One region of the Parashewanella sp. 2210YD4-3 genome, then DNA from elsewhere that is predicted to be linked to it. Evidence: predicted binding sites of a transcription regulator. Region 1 holds the regulator's gene; each other region holds the start of a gene.
What was found. Region 1 encodes LexA, which represses DNA repair genes until DNA is damaged. Its sites were predicted from a motif close to TACTGTATNNNNATACAGTA; they were not measured.
Positions count from the first base shown of each region.

Region 2: the regulator LexA is predicted to act here: its motif matches at 1,810-1,829, upstream of AC1EU0_RS06190 (LexA family protein).
Region 3: the regulator LexA is predicted to act here: its motif matches at 1,841-1,860, upstream of recN (DNA repair protein RecN).

Region 1 covers NZ_JBWQOG010000017.1:33,256-36,544, reverse strand. The annotation lists gene AC1EU0_RS18640 (hypothetical protein) at 1-244, opposite strand, end outside; gene AC1EU0_RS18635 (hypothetical protein) at 392-766, opposite strand; gene lexA (transcriptional repressor LexA) at 1,008-1,625, shown strand; gene AC1EU0_RS18625 (cell division inhibitor SulA) at 1,622-2,095, shown strand; partial or broken gene coxB (cytochrome c oxidase subunit II) at 2,708-3,289, shown strand, end outside.
Region 2 covers NZ_JBWQOG010000003.1:205,864-209,152, forward strand. The annotation lists gene AC1EU0_RS06175 ((2Fe-2S)-binding protein) at 49-243, opposite strand; gene AC1EU0_RS06180 (alpha/beta hydrolase) at 418-1,395, shown strand; gene AC1EU0_RS06185 (antibiotic biosynthesis monooxygenase family protein) at 1,406-1,726, shown strand; gene AC1EU0_RS06190 (LexA family protein) at 1,839-2,240, shown strand; gene AC1EU0_RS06195 (Y-family DNA polymerase) at 2,244-3,289, shown strand, end outside.
Region 3 covers NZ_JBWQOG010000001.1:54,123-57,411, forward strand. The annotation lists gene AC1EU0_RS00200 (hypothetical protein) at 1-1,749, opposite strand, end outside; gene recN (DNA repair protein RecN) at 1,879-3,289, shown strand, end outside.

The sequences.
Region 1 (3,289 bases):
ACTCAGTAGACTTACCTGCCAATTTTCGAAAAAAGCCTTTTATCCCTGTTACTCGAACATCAAAAATATCTGCAACGGTGTCTGGCGCATTGGGGATACAAGCATAGTGCTGACCTGAGATTGGCGTTAACTTCGCATTTGAATCAACATCTCGGGATTTTGCATGAGCCACACCACTTTTACTCATGGCTTGCGCATAACTTGGAGGAGGGTCACTTTGATTTTGAGATCTTATCGCTTCCATTGGCAATTCTATAAAAGTAAAAGTCTCATTATATAAATTAAAAGCTGAACACTGACTTAATTTAGGTAAACTCCCCAAAGGCAAATGTTAGAGGATAGTGCCAATTAGACCGTTGATTAACCCCAGTCAATCCAATGCGGTAACTTATTATTTTTCTTCACTCCCTTTTGCTTCTCGCCAGCAACAAAACAAGCAAAAGTAATCACAAGCTTTAGTTTCTAAGCAGGAACAAAGCAGCCAACATGGGCAACACATGTCTTTATCTCTTGTTATCTTATGTGGTTCAACACTCATAAATTTAGCAAGCAACATACGTAGCCTCATAGGCTCATGCTGAATAAGCTCTCTATGCTCATCAGGATCAATATAAGACTCCTTGATTTGAGAGAGAGACTCTGGATTACATTGATACTTCCGTTCACCATTAGATAAGCCCTGTGGCAGTGAAGCGCTACCGGCTACACCTACACTGCCATAACCAACTTGCTGTGGAGGAAAAATATCTGGATGTACTGCTGCCATTGGATGTGACTCGCTAAAATAAAACTCAGTATAAAATCCAATCACTTACTAAACGAGTGAATCATTGTTAATCTCTTGTCCTTCATTTTCTAACTGTGCCTTATAGCTGTAGGCTTTTATGGCGAAGTTTAATTTCAAACTTATGGCACTCAACAATTCAAGATAAATTTGGTTAACTCTTGCGCTATATAGATTACTGTATATAATACCAGTAACACTGTATGAACAAACAGGTATTGCGATGAGACCTCTAACGCCAAGACAAGCCGAAATTTTAGAATTGATCAAAAGCAATATTTCAGAAACGGGCATGCCTCCAACCCGCGCTGAAATTGCTCGTCGTTTAGGTTTTCGTAGCGCCAATGCTGCTGAAGAACACTTAAAAGCATTAGCCAAAAAAGGCTACATTGAGATCATGCCCGGTACCTCCCGTGGCATTCGTTTAACTCAAGAAGTGACAGCTCAAGAAACGGGTCTACCGTTAATTGGCCAAGTTGCCGCTGGCGCACCTATTCTCGCTCAAGAACATGTTGAACAACATTATCAAGTCGATGCTCACTTATTTAAGCCTTCCGCCGACTTTTTACTGCGTGTTCGTGGTGACAGTATGAAAAATATAGGCATCTTAGAAGGTGATTTGTTAGCGGTACATAAGCAGCAACAAGCCAATAATGGTCAAGTGGTGGTAGCACGGCTTGAAGACGAAGTCACCGTTAAACGTTTTGAGCAAAAAGGAAATGTGGTTTATCTACATGCTGAAAATGAAGACTACGCCCCAATTGAAGTCGATTTAAGCTACGAACAATGTGAAATTGAGGGGTTAGCTGTTGGTGTGATACGCAATGGAGAATGGTTATGAGTATGCAAACAATAGGAGCGCAACACCACCCAGGACTTTGGCAAAGTGACAATGTTTGGCAACCTCAAGCCATTAACACTGTGCAAACACAGTCTTATGGATTGACGGAACTGCAAACGCTAAGTCCACAGTTGGCTCAACTGAGCCATCAAGGGCGATGGATAGTATTAATCAATCCCCCAAGCAACAATTTCAAAACCATTTTGGCTAAAGCAGGAATTGCCATCGACAAAGTTTTGTTAGTCCACACTAAAGATGAAGTTGAAACTTTATGGGCAATGGAAAAAGCATTGACCTCTGGCACCAGCAGTGCCGCCATTTGCTGGACATCCAGCCTAGATATGAAAGACAAACGTCGCTTGCAATTAATCACTAAAAGCGCACGTGCGATGGGCATTATTTTTGAAACAGAAACTGAAGTCCCAACGACAACAATTAAAACATCATCTATAGCGGCTCACACTCACTAACTTTTCTGTAGTACTTGAGGCTCGCTTCAATTATTACGGCATCGGTCTGTAGTCAATGACCTTTGCCTAAGACATCACGTCTCTTTTTTATAATCTACCGATGAAGAGCTTTCATGGCTTCACTTCTCATCACCACTACAATTCGGTTTTTCACCTTTTGCCGTTCCCATTAAATAAAAATATCAAAAACCTTAACTTGATCAATCGGTAAGCACCAAGTATGGTAATCTCAATAATAAATTAACAATTTATTATCATGTGCAAAAAGTTTAATTAAAAGAAAGACATAAAAACCTAGCAAAATTCAATAAGGATGCTTTCCTTAAAGTAAGGCAGAAAACTCATTCTGCTGCATAGGTTGAAATGTCCCAGTGAAAAAGCTGTCGTACTATTTGATTCGCTGTTAAGCGCCAAAGTGGAAACACAAAAGCCGTATAAAGTAGCATTACCATTGTCGTACCGTAACAGACACGCCATACCGTCTCACCTCGGAGTTATTGGAACTTAAACCACTACGCTCTTAGATATCAACAAGCTTTTGGGAACCGGAGAGTTCGCATAGGGCTAAGGGATACTGTGTAACTCTTCTTTGTTTAACAAAGGAGACGTCAAGTGAAGCGAGTGTTGTATTGTTTATTGGCCGCACTAATGGTGCCGCCTGTTTGGGCCGAATCGATGCGCCTAAACATGACTCAGGGCGTGACGGGGATAAGCCAAGAAGTTTATCACCTGCACATGACTATTTTTTACATCTGCTGTGTTATTGGGGTGATTGTCTTTGGTGTGATGCTCTACGCCATGATCAAACATCGTAAATCTAAGGGCGCCGTTGCGGCCAATTTTCATGAAAGCACCAAAGTCGAAATCTTATGGACCATTATTCCATTTGTGATTTTGATTGCTATGGCCATTCCTGCAACCAAAACCTTATTGGCGATGGAAGATTCAAGTAATTCTGATCTCACCATTAAGATCACCGGTTCACAATGGAAGTGGCATTACGATTATTTTGATAAAGGCGTAGGCTTTTACAGTGTCCTTGCCACTCCAAGAGATCAAATCGAAAACAAGCAAGCCAAGCAAGAACACTACTTACTTGAAGTCGACAAGCCATTAGTTCTCCCCACCGACCGTAAAATTCGTTTTTTAATGACCTCAGACGATGTGATCCACTCATGGTGGATGCCTGCGTTT
Region 2 (3,289 bases), on a different contig from region 1:
GGATGGGGAGGTCGGAAGGAGCAGAATAGCTCCTGTATATTTAAACGCTTACACTGCCTTAGCTAAGTCGTAATTTAGGTCTGTTTTATTATCTTTCAATATTTTGGCTGCTAGGTAGAGGCACTTACCGCAATCGGTGCCTAAATCATAAGAATCGCGCAGTTCTTTAACATGCTCCGCACCATCATTTATGGCTTGTTGTATATCCTTTTCAGTTATCCCATGGCAAACGCAAACATACATACTCTAATTTCTTATTTTTCTGCTTATCGATTTAGGTATAGATAGTATTCACAATGCGAATCATTATCAATACCAAGGGTCGAGTTTTAGGTTTATCTCTTTAAATTAAGTTGACCTTGCTCACAAAACAGCCATAAGATCGATTGTTAAATATGTTGGCAAAGGGATACTAACTTGTTATTTATCACCAACCGAACTCCAAAACAGTCGGCGCGCTCCCGTAAAGGTAGACGGATCAGTTTTGATTATCAAAATACTGCAGTATCACAGTACTTGTATTTTTGTCAGCGCCATAATGCCGATGAATATACCGAAATTCTGCATCATGATTTCTTTCAGCATTTAAAATCCTTACCTGCTCATACTCAGCTTTTGTTTTACATTCATGGCTTTAATAACAATATGGAGCCAGATGTTTTTGAAAATGCCAATAAGCTTCAAAACTTGATTAATCAGCAATCATCACAGCTGGTGGAAGTTATCCCAATCATTTGGCCGTGTGATGATGACTCTGCCTTAGCCTTTATTGATGATTATTGGGATGATCAAGATGCTGCTGATGCCAGTGGCCCAGCTTTTTCAAGACTATTGGGTAAATTTGAACAATGGCGTCGAGAGGCTGAGCAACAACAGCATCCATGTTTTAAGCGGATGAATGTATTAGCTCACTCTATGGGGAATCGAGTACTCGTAAATGCGATAGCTGACTGGGCGACGAAATATAATTCTAATAATATGCCATTGCTATTTCGAAATATTTTTATGGTGGCCGCTGATGTTGATAATCAAATTTTAGAGGCTAACAAACCTGGTCACTACTTGAGCGATTCAGCGCGTAATCTATGTGTTTATTTCGCCAGAGATGACTTGGCTATGCCCGCCTCAAAATTAGCTAATTTACGTCATAAATGTTTATCGCGTCGAATGGGAATGACGGGACCTAATGATTTAAAACAGTTACCAAAGAATGTTTATGAAATTGATTGTGATAATTTTAATAACAAGTTTGATTTAAAAGGGCATAGTTATTTTCTTGATAATAAGCATGGCGTGGCAAGCCCTGTCATAGAACATATGATAAAAGCGATCACCACAGGTCGTGTTAGTCCACCACAACCGAGTCATATATTACCGTTTATTCAATCGGAGTAAGGGCAGTGTTATGAGTCTAATATGTAATACACCAAAGCCACCTTATTATGCGGTCATTTTTACTTCAGTGAGATCCAACATTGAAGATGGTTATGCCGATATGGCAAATCACATGATGACGTTAGCTGCACAGCAACCGGGATTTCTTGGCGTAGAGTCTGCTCGCGAGTCTATAGGTATAACCGTATCGTACTGGGAAAGCTTACAAGCAATAAAAGATTGGAAAAACAATCAAAATCATATGAAAGCGCAGCAATTGGGTAAGGAAAAGTGGTATTCAGAATATACAACTCGCATCGTTAGAGTAGAAAAAGAATACAGCTTTAAATGATGAAGGAAGTCTATAAGATTTATCTGCAGTCGTTATCACAATTTATTTGATCTTTACCTTATCTGATAATCCTTGCTAATATATACTGTATAAATAAACAGTGTATCGATATATGAAGATAATTCCTATATATGCTCAAGCAGGAGTAACAGGTTTTGAATCCCCAGCTGCAGAATACTCACAGCTGACATTAAGTCTAGATGAGTTGCTTATCGAGCATCCTAGCGCGACTTTTATTGGCCGAGCGAAAGGAGATAGCATGCAAGGTGTTGGGATTTTTGATAATGATGTTTTGATTGTCGACAGGCATGTTCATCGTCGGCATATGGATATTGTGGTGGCTAACCTTAATGGTGAGTTTGTCTGTAAGATTTATGACGCTAAGCGTAAGCAGCTGCTTTCTGCCAACGAACAATATCAAGCAATTACAGTAAATGAGTACGATGAGTTTTCTATCGAAGGAGTGATTATTCGTTCAATTCGTTGCCATCGCGTTAGCGCATTGTTGGGCTAATCAATGTTTGCCCTTGTTGACGCTAATAGCTTTTATTGTTCTGCGGAAGCCGTATTCCGACCTGATTGGCGCCGTAAGCCAATCATAGTGCTAAGTAATAATGATGGCTGCATTGTGGCAGCAAACCGTCTTGCCAAAGAAGCCGGAATAAAAAAGTTTATTCCGTATTTTCAAGCCCGTCATTTATGTGAACAGAAAGGGATTATTGTTTGTTCGTCAAATTATGAACTGTATTCCGACTTATCTTCCAAATTGATGCAAACCATTGGACGCTTTGCACCTGAACAGCACATATATTCAATTGATGAAACGTTCTTGTCGCTTAAAAATACCGCAAAAACAATTCCAGATTTAGTGGATCATGGACAGTTGATCAGAAGAACCGTCTGGAAAGAAACTCGACTGCCAGTATGCGTCGGTATAGGTTCGACATTGACCTTAGCAAAACTTGCAAATCATGCGGCAAAAAAACATCGAGTATATAACGGCGTGTGCGTACTAGACTCTATTTCCTGTATTGCCTCACTTTTACAGCTTACCGATGTTGAAGACGTGTGGGGAATAGGTCGCAAGTTATCTATAAAACTGAGGTTACTAGGAGTAAATACGGCTTATGAGCTTGCTAAGATGCCCGCTAAATTAGCCAGAAAACAATTTAGTGTTGAAGTAGAGCGTACCATTAATGAACTTAATGGCATTTGTTGCAAACACTGGGATGAGGTAAAAGCGGACAGTAAACAAATCTTTTCTACTCGCAGCATGGGTAATCGAATCACTAATAAAGCAGAGTTACATCAAGCATTATCTAAACACGCAGGTATTGCAGTGGCTAAAGCTCGAAAACAAGGCTCTGGTTGTACCCAAATGCTGATCTTTGCTCACAGCTCTCCTCATGATAAGCAACCGCGCTTTTTTAAACGCTTATTAAGTTTTCCTAGGCCATCGAATTGTTCTATGGAAATTTGTGCTGCCGTGTCTCAAGTAATCGAGCAACTTTTTGAAAATGGGGTTCGTTATTACAAAGTTGGTGTTGGGTTATTAGATTTAGT
Region 3 (3,289 bases), on a different contig from region 1:
GTCTGTATCTTGAAGATTATTTATTATGTAATTAAGATTGAATGGAGAAATGCCCAAGTAATCATAAGGTTCAAAATTAACTTCAAATTTATCTCTATTTTGTAACAAGATAAACTGTATTTTCCCATCATCTAATAGTTGAATCATTATGGTATTACTCCCATTGTCGTAGATTGAAATGAAAATGGGCTTAAAAATGTGTTGGTTGGTAACTGTAACTAATTCACTTAAACGCGTGTTGATATTTATTTCATCTAATGTTCCAGGAGTCTTTAAGGGGTTAGGGAAAGGAATATCGGCATAGGTAGAATCCATTCTTCTCTTTAATTCAAAAGATGATACGACACCACAACCACTTTCCTCCGTTATAGATGTACAATCACCTTTATTGATATCAATAAAGTCAATTAAAGGCATCAGACCCGTTTGGTATCCTGTAATGTCGCTGTTAAAAAATGCGTTATCATCATTTGTGGAAATTGGAGATGTCCTACTTGCCCAATCATTCAGATTAGGGAATGAATTAAAAAAGCTACTTACTTGAACTTGCTCACTACCCGTTTTCACAGCAAAAGATTTCGCTGTCCAGATAAATTTTAACTCTGGTGCATTAAGGTTAGTAAGCAAAATACTTTGAGGATTTTTAAAAACCTCAGTCGATACTACTGCTTGTTGTTGACTTGTAAAAGTTTGGCTAGCCGTCTCAAGTAAGTCAAAGTCGTACTCATTACCTAAACTATAAGTAGCTTCTTCAAAAACTAATTGACCATTAGAAATAAAACCTCTGTTAACTGCATCTGAAGGAGTAACACCATTAATTTTTTTCTCAGTGAGTTCTAGTTTATCCTGCACTACCTGAAAATGGCTAAAAGCTAATTGTGGCTTGTCTTTATAGGTATTCAACACTCCTTGAACTGAATTGGCTTTTTCAAAAATACTAATGAAATTAGCAGGGGTAGAGTTTTGTCTAGCCTCAAGAAGGACAGCTTCTTCGAAGTAGTTTCTAAGATGAGGCTTACTATCAGACAACTCAATTTGTTGAGGTGCCTGAATCTGATTTTCAACCTCGTTAATTTGAGATGTTTGATTTAAAGTGTTAATCGTGTTGTGCATCGCAAGGTGGTGTTTTTGCTTATAAGTTAGCGTTTGCGATTCGCTCAAGCTTTCATTGATTAAAGACAACTCAGAGTGAAGCCGTTCCATCATTCGCACTGAGATATTTTGTAATCTTTTTCTTTCGATACTTTGGTCTATATTAAACTCAGTGCTATTCGGTAAGTTGTCACTTATATAATCAAAACAGGGTTCCACATCGATTAACAAAGCACGCTGAGCTTTATTGGCAGCTTCAACATCAGAAACTCCAAAGCTACTATAATGATGCGCTGCAGAGGTTTTTGTAGAAACAATTGAACACCCCGCATTAGCAACTAACTTAAGTGACTTATTAACAAGTTTGCCATTACTAGCAAAAGTTGAATCCGGATTTATTTCAGCCAAAAGTGAACATTGCTGTAAGCTTGTCTGATCAAAGCCATTAATATCGAACACCCCATTTTTGATTGTGTAACTGGTATCTTCATCACTTCCACATACTAAGTCACCATTACAATCTAAACAGACTTTGGCATTTTCTACATAGCTATCAGCCAGCAACACTCTATGAGCTGAACGTTTTTTAGAGTCCGTTCCACAACCGGAGATTGAAAGCATTAAAGTTAGGGACAAAAGTAAATAGCGGCAAATCATGTGAGTACTCCATCACATCAAACACTAAACAATCTTAGCTAATGAGCAAAAAAACACCAATAATCACTTTACTGTATATAAAACCAGTGTATACTGTTTATCAATACAGTACTTTTGACTGGAGTTAGGATGCTCTGCCAACTAAACATTCAAAACTTTGCCATTGTAAAATTTCTAGAATTAGACTTTCAGCAAGGAATGACCAGCATTACTGGTGAAACTGGAGCTGGTAAATCTATTGCAATTGATGCCTTAGGATTATGTTTAGGTAATCGGGCTGACTCTGGCAGTGTTCGCAATGGTGCAAGTAAAGCTGAATTATGCGCTAGCTTTAATATTTCCAACCTTCCCCAAGCAAAAAAGTGGTTGTCTGATCACGACCTTAACTTAGAAGATGACTGTATCTTACGCCGTACTATCGGTAATGATGGTCGCTCAAGAGCTTATGTTAATGGAAACCCTGTTCCTCTCTCACAATTAAAAAGTCTAGGCCAGCTTTTAGTGGCAATTCATGGTCAGCATGCTCACCATGCCATGCTAAAAAACGAACACCAGCTTACTTTATTAGATAGTTATGCTAATCATCAGGGATTAATTTATAAAGTTCAGCAACAATTCCGTAATTTCAAAAATGTACAGACTGAACTCAAACAGTTAAAAGCAAGCCAAGATGAGCGCAATGCTAGAAAACAATTGGTTGAGTACCAAGTCGATGAACTAAATGAGTTTGATTTAAAACAGGGTGAATTTGAACAAATTGAACAAGAGCATAAGCGCCAAGCTAATAGCGCTGAGCTGCTTCAAAGCTGTCAACAAAGCCTATCACTTTTAAGTGAAGATGAAACCAATATAGAATCAATGTTGAACCAATCAGTTCAGCTAGCTTCAGAGTTAGAAGGCTTAGATCCCAAACTCAAAACCATTACAGAAATGCTTAATGAAGCTTTAATCCAAGTGCAGGAGAGCAGCGGCGAAATTCAGCATTATGTGAATGGGCTTGAGCAAGATCCTGAACAATTTGCTCAACTCGAAGAGCGTTTAACCAAAGCAATGCAATTAGCACGTAAACACTTAGTCAGCCCAAACGAATTATTCGAGCATCATCAACTTCTCAAACAAGAACTTGAATCTCTTTCCCAAGCAGAAGGTAAACTTGACGATATTCAAACAGTGCTAGAACAAGCTCGTACAAATTATCAAGCTGCAGCGAAAAAGCTCAGCCTAAGCCGTTTAAGATTCGCGAAAGAGCTGAACAAGTTAGTCACAACTTCGATTAAAGAGCTAAACATGCCAAATGCTAAGTTCTGCATTGAAGTCAATCACACAGAACAAGCCATGACTGATTTAGGCTCAGATCATATTGATTTCAAAGTGACAACTAACCCAGGTCAGCCATTAGAACCTCTTTCTAAAGTCGCATCAGGCGGTGAGTTATCGCGAATTGGGCTTGGTATACAAGTAATTACTGCCCAAAAAGTTTCTACGCCAACACTCATTTTCGATGAAGTCGATGTGGGTATATCCGGTCCGACAGCAGCTG